Regions from separate parts of the Gemmiger qucibialis genome, predicted to be linked through region 1. Evidence: riboswitches for the same ligand, from Rfam matches in the RefSeq annotation. Region 1 holds a riboswitch; the other holds the start of a gene.
What was found. Region 1 has a riboswitch for thiamine pyrophosphate ahead of thiT (energy-coupled thiamine transporter ThiT). Riboswitches for the same ligand answer to the same signal wherever they lie in the genome.

Region 1 (4,414 bases):
AACCGGAGTAGTAGGTGATAATGGTGAAAATGCCGTACAGAGCAGCATAAACAACATACAGGGGGAAGCACAGGAACATGAAGCCGAACTCAAACGGTTCGGTAACGCCGCAGACGAAAGCGCAGATAGCGGCGGAAACAACCAGACCGATAGCAGCCTTCTTGTTCTTGGCGGTGCGGACCATAGCCAGTGCAGCGCCGGGGATACCGAACATCATGCAGGGGAAGAAGCCGGACATGTACATGCCAAGGTCCCAGCCCACGTCAGCGCTGGTCTCGCCAGCCCAGAAGTGTTTCAGGTCGCCCAGGCCGATGGTGTCAAACCAGAACACGTTGTTCAAAGCGTGGTGCAGGCCGGTGGGGATGAGCAGACGGTTCAGGAAAGCATAGATACCTGCGCCGATGCCGCTCAAACCGGCAATGCCGTTGCCCAGAGCAACCAGAATGCCGAAGATAACGGGCCAGACGAACAGCAGGATGACGGAAACCACGATGGAAACCAGGGCGGTCATGATAGCAACGCTGCGCTTGCCGCTGAAGAATGCCAGCCAGTCAGGCAGCTTGGTGCTCTTGAACTTGTTGTAGCAGGTGGCGCCGATGACAGCAGCCAGGATGCCGATGAAGGAGTTGCCGGCGATCTTGCTGAAAGCAATGTAATCAACGGTGCCCTCTTCCAAGGTGGAACCAACAGCAGCGCGGATGGTGCCCACAACACCGGGGCTGAGCAGCTGCTGCATCATCAAAAAGCTGACCAGACCAGCCAGACCGGCGGTGCCGTCATGGTCGTCTGCCAGGCCGACAGCTGCGCCGATGGCGAACAGCCAAGCCATGTTATCGATCAGAGCGCCGCCGGCCTTGACCAGCAGGAAGCCGACCGTGTAAGCAGCACCGGTAGTAGAACCTTCAGCACCCATAACGGCGGGAGCCAGAGCGTAGCCAATACCCATCAGAATACCACAGACGGGCAGCGCGGCAACGGGCAGCATCAACGCCTTGCCGAGCTTTTGCAGCCATTTCATCATAAGATACATTCCTCCTAATACGGACGTATTTTGCCGGGGTGAAGCTAATGCCCCCGGTGGGGATTGCAAAACCGCTCTGGTTAGCAAAATTCCCGTTCATGCAGTGGTAAATAGGAACATTGTTTGCGGTGTAACAATCTGTTAAATCTATTTTAACATATTTTCAATAAATTGCAAATGTATTTTGTCAAAATAGCACAATGCCGAAAAAACAAAGGCGACTTTGGTTATATTGCTAAAAATATAACGCATTTTGACCGAAACTTGAAAGAAAGACAGGTGCCCCGGCGCTTTAACGAAACAAAGAGATAGATAAAGATAACATAAAGTGAGCGTTTTTTGCTAAAATATTGCAACAAAAATACATTTGAAAAAACTGTACAAAAACGCATTTCTGTAATAGTTAGCAGCTGAAACGGGCAGCTGCTGGTGCAGGGCAAAAAACGTGCGGTGCGGCTGGCGGGCGGGGCGGAAAATGTGATGTCTGCCATGGTAAAACTTTTGTGCAGCAGGTACGGGCAAATCAAGAAAAAAGGAAATAAAAAATCCTGGGACGCCGTAAAAACGGCACCCCAGGCAAACGGAGTTGAAAATGGCAAAATCAGTTGTTGGCGCTGAACAGCTGGGGCGCAGCCTTGTACAGCAGCACCACGGCGATGGTGGTCATAATACCTTCCGGCAGCATGTAGGAGCCGTTGTAAGTCAGGCTGTAGATCCACGCGGGCAGACCATCGCTCAGGTTGCCCCAGATCAGCACGCCGGACAAAAAGCTGCACAGGAAACGCAGCACGCACACGGCGGCGGAGCCCACGGCCACGCCGACCAGCTTGTTTTTGAACGGCTTGGCAAACACGCAGGCAAGCCCCAGAAAGGAGAAGGCCAGCACATAATCCAGCAGGATCATGCCCACCAAAGGCAGCAGGCCGGGCGCCGGGGGCGCATAAAAGCCCAGCAGCATCTGCAGCAGGCTGTTCACAAAGCCGGTGAACAGGCCCCACTTGACCCCGTGGCGGAAGGATACCAGAATGAACGGCACCATGCTGAACAGCGTGATGGAGCCGCCGTTGGGCAGCTCATAGATTTTGATGTTGGCCAGGATGGTGCCCAGCGCAATCATCAGGGCGCATTCTACCATAATGCGCGTTTTGGTGTAAGAGGATGACATATACATACCACTCCTGAAAAATAGTACATAAAAACAAGAAAAGCGCCCGCAGGTACAGCGGGCGCCAAAAGCGTTGTGAGCAGTATATAACCACAGCAAAACTTCCTACGCCGGCATTACCCGGATCAGGTATAGGGTGCTCAAAACACAGTTGCTTTGATCTCAGCCGGAGATGCCCCCCAGCGCCCCTGTTCTTATGTCCGGTTCCCAGTATAGCAGGAAATGCCGGTTTGTCAAGGCGGAAAACTACTCGATCTGCCAAATTCCGCCGCTTAACGGTGCAAGGTCCAGCGCCAGCCATCCGTTGGCAATGGGGCGGGGAGCATTATCCACCCAGCCCGCGGCAAACAGCGGCAGGGCACAGCTGCCCCAGCCCGGCTTTAGCCCAAACCCCTGTACGGCCTGTGTGCCGGTGTTCAGGGCGCACAAAAGTGTTTCACAGCCGGCCTGCAACGTAAAGCCCAGCACGCCGGTGCCTGCATCCTGCGCGGTCCAGGCAAAGCTTTGGGGCGCATACAGCGCCGGGTGTGCCAGGCAGAAAGCATTCAGCGCCTTACTGTAATCAGCCAGGGCGCGGTGCCCGGCGTCCGCCAGCATAGCCCAGTTCGGCTCCCGGCCATCGGTAAAGGCATCCGGCTGGCCGAACTCCACCCCCGCAAACAGCAGGCTTTTGCCGGGGCGGGCGGCCTGTAATAACAGCAGCAGCCGCATCTGGGCCAGCTTTTCTTCTACATTGCCATACAGGCGGGTGAAAATGCTGGCGGGGTGGTTTTCATCGTGGCTCAGCGCGTTGATGCCCTGCACCGCGCCAAAGGGGCCAAAGCTGCCGCACAACTGCCGGAACAGAGCGCTGCGCCCGCCGAACGGCGCGGCAAAATAGGCCAGCGTATCCTGTGTCCAGCCGATCTCCCACACATAGTCAAAGCCCAGCCCGCCGCTGGCGGCATCGGAGGTGGCGTTCATGGAACCGGCGCTGTCCTCTGCCACCAGCATGCAGCCGGGGAACCGCGCGTGCAGCCCAGCTGTCAGCGTTTTGAAAAACTCTGCTGCCTGCCAGCCGTTGGGGCAGTGGTACAGCGCGTTGCCGATGGCATCCACCCGCAGGCCGTCGCACCGGCACACCTGCAGCCAGAACGCCGCCGAACTGAGCAGAAAGCTGCGCACCGGTGGGCTGGCCAGATCAAAGTTCAGGCTGCCCCAGTCGCTGGGGCCGGATTCAAATAAAGGCGCACCGTCAAAACAGGCCAGGCGGTCGGCATCCGGCGCAAAATGGACCGGCACAAAATCCATCAGCACGGCAATGCCTGCGGCGTGCAGGGCATCCACCAGCGCGGCAAAGCCTGCAAACCCGCCAATGCGCTGGGTGGGGGCAAAATACCCGCACCCCTGGTAGCCCCAGCTGCCGTCAAACGGGTATTCTGCCAGCGGCAAAAACTCCACATGGGTGTAGTGGTGCTCCACAAGATAGGGCACCAGACTTTTTGCCAGCTCCGGCCCGGTGTAATAGCGGCCGTCCCAATGGCGGTGCCAGCTGGCGGCGTGCAGTTCGTAAATCAGAACGGGAGCATCCCGGCGGGCACCGCGCAGCAAGGGAGCGGCGAACGGGTAATTAGGCTCCGCCAGGCGGGAAGCCGTGCCGGGCAGAGCTTCAAACGCAAAGGCAAACGGGTCTGCCCGCAGCTGCCAGCTGCCGTCCGGCCCCTGAATGTTATACTTGTACAGCTGCCCAAGCTGCGCCTGGGGCACCCGCCCGCGCCACAGGCCGTCCTCACAAAAGGTGAGCTCGGCGGCGGAATAGAGATCCCAGCCGTTCCAGTCCCCCAGCAGCTGCACGCGGCGGGCGTGCGGCGCCCACAGGGTAAACAGCCAGCCGCGCCCCGGCCCCACCGGGTGGGAACCCAGCAGGCGGTAAGCGTCAAAGCTGATGCCGCAGAAAAACTCTTCCACATCCGGCCGCATAGCTCTGCCCCCTTACCCTGCAAAATTGAACGTGTGTTAAGGCAATACCGCATAATTCTAAGTGCCGATACGGCGAGCGAGGTGCGGCAGCTGCTAAGCCAAAAGCGCAGATAATACTGGATGTCTTATCGAGCATTTTGGCAACGCAGATGCCGTGCCGCAGCCGCCGGAGCGGTGCTTAAGCCGTAAGGCGGGAATTGTGCGGTATTGCCTTAAATAAACTTATTATAACATAGGCACGGCCCTTGCGCAAACAGGGGGGCGGCCCG
Region 2 (4,414 bases), on a different contig from region 1:
GACCCTGCCGGTGGAAAAAATCACCGAAGCCGTCCAGGCTGTCAAGAACAGCGGCCTGATTGGGTAAAGCAGGCAAACGGGGAAGCAATACATAAAATATAGAGCAATATAGAGCAAGGCCCGATACCGTGCGGTGAGATTCACCCCGGTATCGGGCCTTGCTGATTTTTGTTTGTGTTAGGGCAGGGGAGCAGCGGGGTCAGTGACCCCGCCCTACAAAGAAGGCAATGGTTTTATCAGTCACTAGCAGGGTACGGGGGGTGGAAAACGCACTTGTACAACTAAGGCAACACCGCACAATTCCCGCCTTGCGGCTTAAGCACCGCTCCGGCAGCTGCGGCACGGCATCTGCGTTGCCAAAATGCTCGATAATGTCGGGTTGCGGTACCCGCATCGTGCTTCGGGGGCAAAAGCCCCTCGCACTCTGCGACCGCTGCCCCTGCTTCGGTTCGCTGTTTCCGCCACTGGCGGCGCTCACCTTTGCAGCATCCAGTATTATCTGCGCTTTTGGCTTGGCATCTGCCGCACCTCGCTCGCCGTATCGGCACTTAGAATTATGCGGTATTGCCCTAAGTTGCCACCATAAAAATTATTCCCCGGCAAATACTTCATCCGTCATGCTGCCCGCCGTGTCAAACAGCGCCACGCGGAAGCTGCCCGCCCCGGCGGCATGGTCCTCAGCCTGCTCGGCGCAGGCTTTCCAGAACCGTGCGGCCTGCACGGCAGCGGTAAAGGCATCCCCCGGCTGTACGGCGGCAAACGCCCCACACAAAACGGAAAGCATACACCCGGCCCCCGTCACGGTGCGCATCCGGTCGCTGCCGCCGCGCACGGTGCAGAGCTGCTGCCCATCGGCAATCAGGTCCTCGGTGCCGGAAAGCAGCACCACACACCTCAGCTTTTGCGCCAACGCTGCGGCCAGCCCGGCGGGCGCTTTTGGGGCGGTCAGACTGTCCACCCCGTGCTCGCTGCCGCCAAGGCCCAGCAGGGCGGCGGCCTCCCCGGCGTTCACCCGCACAATGGCGGGCTGCACCTGCTGCAAAAGGCTCTGGATGTTTGCCAGCCGCCAGGGGCTTGCGCCCACACCCACTGGGTCCAGCACAACAGGGATGCTGCGGCGGTTTGCCGTGGCACCGGCGGTGCGGGCAGCGGCGAACTTGGCTTCGTCCGGGGTGCCGGTGTTCAGCACAACGGCGCCGGCCAAAGCGGCAATGTCGGCCATTTCCTGCGGGGCCTGGGCCATGATGGGGCTTGCCCCGATGGCCAGCGCCAGGTTGGCGCAGTCGTTGGCAGAAACAATGTTGGAAATGCAGTGCAGAAGCGGGTGCTGCGCCCGGATGGCGGCCAGCGGTGCGGATACGGACATAAATACAAACCTCGTGTTACTTGTTCAGGGCGTTCTGCATGGATTTCAGGGTGCCGTTCTTTTCCAGCGCAAACAGGATGATGCCGGCAATGATGGAACCACCCACGGTGGAAACCAGGAACGGCACAATGTAGGCATAGAACGCAATATCGCCGGCGGCCTTGCCCATAAACAGGATAGCGACCGGCCATGCCAGCAAACCGCCGATGATGCCGGTGCCGAACACCTCACCGATCAAAGTGGGCAGCAGCTTGTGGGTTTTGTGGTAGACAATGCCGCACAGCAAAGCGCCGCACATGCTGCCGGGGAACGCCATCAGGCTGCCAAGGCCCAGCAGGTTGCGCAGCAGGCTGGCCACAAATGCGGCACCAACGCCGTACCAGGGCCCCAGCAGAACGGCGCACAGTACATTGACCATGTGCTGCACCGGCGCGCACTTGCTGCCAAAAACAGGGAAAGAAAACATGCTGCCAACAACAGCAACGGCACACAGAACACCGGCCAGAGCCAGCTTTTTGGTATTGGACTTTTTCATATCGAGTACTCCTTTTTCAATATAACAAAAAAGCGGAAGGCTGCCGCAGGCATCTGCCGTCAGCCGCCTTGTACGGGCGCAGCGGGCAAACACTTCTCCCCGCTGTTCGGTCGAAGCTTGCTGGCTTCCTCTCACGCCGGAACACGGCTTCCCATCGCTGAATCACAAAGCTCCGGGCGCTCCCCCGCAGCTTCGGGCACAATGCCTGTTTTCCTTCCTTTCCCCTAAGGCGGCCCAACGGGCCGGCCCTGATATGATACAAAAAGCAGGGGCCCAACGCGGAGCCCCTGCAAAAAAGACAGAACAAAACAGTTGAAAGTCTTCCTACGGTGGCATGGTCCACATCAGGTATTAAGGGTCGAAGCAGCGCTTCCTCTCAGCCAAAAAGGCTCCCCTGATTTCGTTACCCATCATAAACACTTACGGGAATTTTGTCAAGGTCTTGTTTTTATCCGCAAAAAGGGGTATGATAGTACCTGTTATGGGGAGCCACTATGGCTGAGAGGGAACAATCGGTTCCGACCCGATGAACCTGATGTGGGTAATGCCAACGTAGGGAGAATGCAACATTCGTGTACAAAGCGGGTGCGCCTTTTTCCGGCGCGCCCGTTTTTTGTTTTGCCTTTTTTGGAGGTTTTGTTTATGAAAGTTCTGCCGCAGCAGCTGCGCCTGTACGCTGTGACCGACCGCACCTGGCTGAACGGCCGCCGCCTTGCCGATGTAGTGGCCCAGGCCATTGACGGCGGGGCAACCTTTGTGCAGCTGCGGGAAAAATGCCTGGACGAACACGACCTGCTGGCCGAAGCCGAGGAACTGTCCGCCCTGTGCCACTTCCGTCATGTGCCGTTTGTGATTGATGATAATGTCGAGATTGCTTTGGCAGCCGGGGCGGACGGCGTGCATGTGGGCCAGAGCGATATGGCCGCTAAGCGCGCCCGCGCCCTGCTGGGGCCGGATAAGATTTTGGGCGTATCGGCCCATAACGCTGCCGAAGCGCTGGCCGCCCAGGCCGACGGCGCGGACTACCTTGGCTGCGGCGCGGCCTTTGTGACCGGCACCAAGCTGGACGCCCACCCTGTTACTGCTGAAACCATGCGCGCGGTAACGGCGGCGGTCAACATCCCCGTTGTAGCCATCGGCGGCATTGACGCCGCCAACCTGCTGCAGCTGCAGGGCAGGGGGCTGGCCGGTGTGGCCGTTGTCAGCGCCATTTTTGCCCAGGCCGACCCCTGCGCTGCCAGCCGGGAACTGTACCGCCTGGCCGGGCAGTTATAATATGACCTTGCAGCTTTGGGGTGTTCGATACATCCTATCGCTGTTGGTGCGCTGTGCATTGGGGGCACCACCTTGCACGGCGGATATTTTTACCTGATGCTGAACCACGCCCGATACGGGCAACAGGAGGAAAAACATGAGAACAGCATTGACAATCGCTGGCAGTGACTCCAGCGGCGGCGCCGGAATTCAGGCCGACATCAAAACCATGACGATGAACGGCGTGTTTGCCATGAGCGCCATCACCGCCCTGACCGCCCAGAACACCACTGGGGTGACCGGCATCCTGAATTCAACGCCGGAATTTTTAGCGCAGCAGCTGGATGCCGTGTTTACGGATATCTACCCGGATGCTGTCAAGATCGGTATGGTCAGCTCTCAGGAGCTGATCCGCGTGATCGCCCAAAAGCTGCGGCAGTACGGCGCAAAGCATATCGTGGTGGACCCCGTGATGGTGGCAACCTCCGGCGCAGCCCTGCTGGAACCGGACGCAGTTACCGCGCTGGAAACTGAGCTTTTGCCCCTGGCGGAAGTCATTACCCCCAACATCCCCGAAGCGGAGATCCTGTGCGGCCACAGCATTAAGACGGCCGCCGATATGGAAAACGCCGCGAAAGAGATCAGCCAGAAATTTGGCTGCAATGTGCTGTGCAAGGGCGGGCATAACCTGAACGATGCCAACGACCTGCTGGTGCTGACCGATGGCAGCGCCGCCTGGTTCAACGGCCAGCGCATTGATAACCCTAACACCCACGGCACCGGCTGCACCCTGTCCAGCGCCATTGCCTCCAACCTGGCAAAGGGCTATGATCTGGAAACCGCTGTGCGCCGCGCCAAGGCGTATATTTCCGGCGCATTGGCCGCCATGCTGGACCTGGGCCATGGCTCCGGCCCCATGAACCACGCCTTTGCATTGGATAACGAGTGGAGCAAGGAGGCCGAAGCATGAAAAAGACTTCTGTATTCCAAAACAGCCTGATCTGGTTCGGCGCTGGTGTTTCCATTGCTGAGATCCTGACCGGCACTTACTTTGCCCCCCTCGGCATGGCCAAGGGCTTTGCCGCAATCCTGCTGGGCCATCTGATCGGCTGCACCATGATGTTCTTTGCCGGTCTCATCGGCGGGCGCACCGGGCTTTCCGCCATGGAAACCTCCAAGCTCAGCTTTGGCAAAAAGGGCAGCCTGTGGTTTGCCGCCCTCAACGTGCTGCAGCTGGTCGGCTGGACAGCCATCATGAT

Region 2: linked by a shared signal. The riboswitch ahead of thiE (thiamine phosphate synthase) and the one ahead of thiT (energy-coupled thiamine transporter ThiT) in region 1 are both predicted to bind thiamine pyrophosphate.

Annotation. Positions count from the first base shown of each region.
Region 1 is NZ_JAQFEN010000001.1:615,761-620,174, reverse strand. Features, by position in the region: gene PG062_RS02825 (PTS transporter subunit EIIC) at 1-1,021, opposite strand, end outside; gene thiT (energy-coupled thiamine transporter ThiT) at 1,623-2,186, opposite strand; TPP riboswitch at 2,272-2,386, opposite strand; gene PG062_RS02815 (1,4-alpha-glucan branching enzyme) at 2,433-4,145, opposite strand.
Region 2 is NZ_JAQFEN010000013.1:957-5,370, reverse strand. Features, by position in the region: gene PG062_RS13560 (pyridoxal phosphate-dependent aminotransferase) at 1-67, shown strand, start outside; gene thiM (hydroxyethylthiazole kinase) at 590-1,366, opposite strand; gene thiW (energy coupling factor transporter S component ThiW) at 1,383-1,901, opposite strand; TPP riboswitch at 2,206-2,307, opposite strand; TPP riboswitch at 2,374-2,477, shown strand; gene thiE (thiamine phosphate synthase) at 2,544-3,176, shown strand; gene thiD (bifunctional hydroxymethylpyrimidine kinase/phosphomethylpyrimidine kinase) at 3,313-4,125, shown strand; gene cytX (putative hydroxymethylpyrimidine transporter CytX) at 4,122-4,414, shown strand, end outside.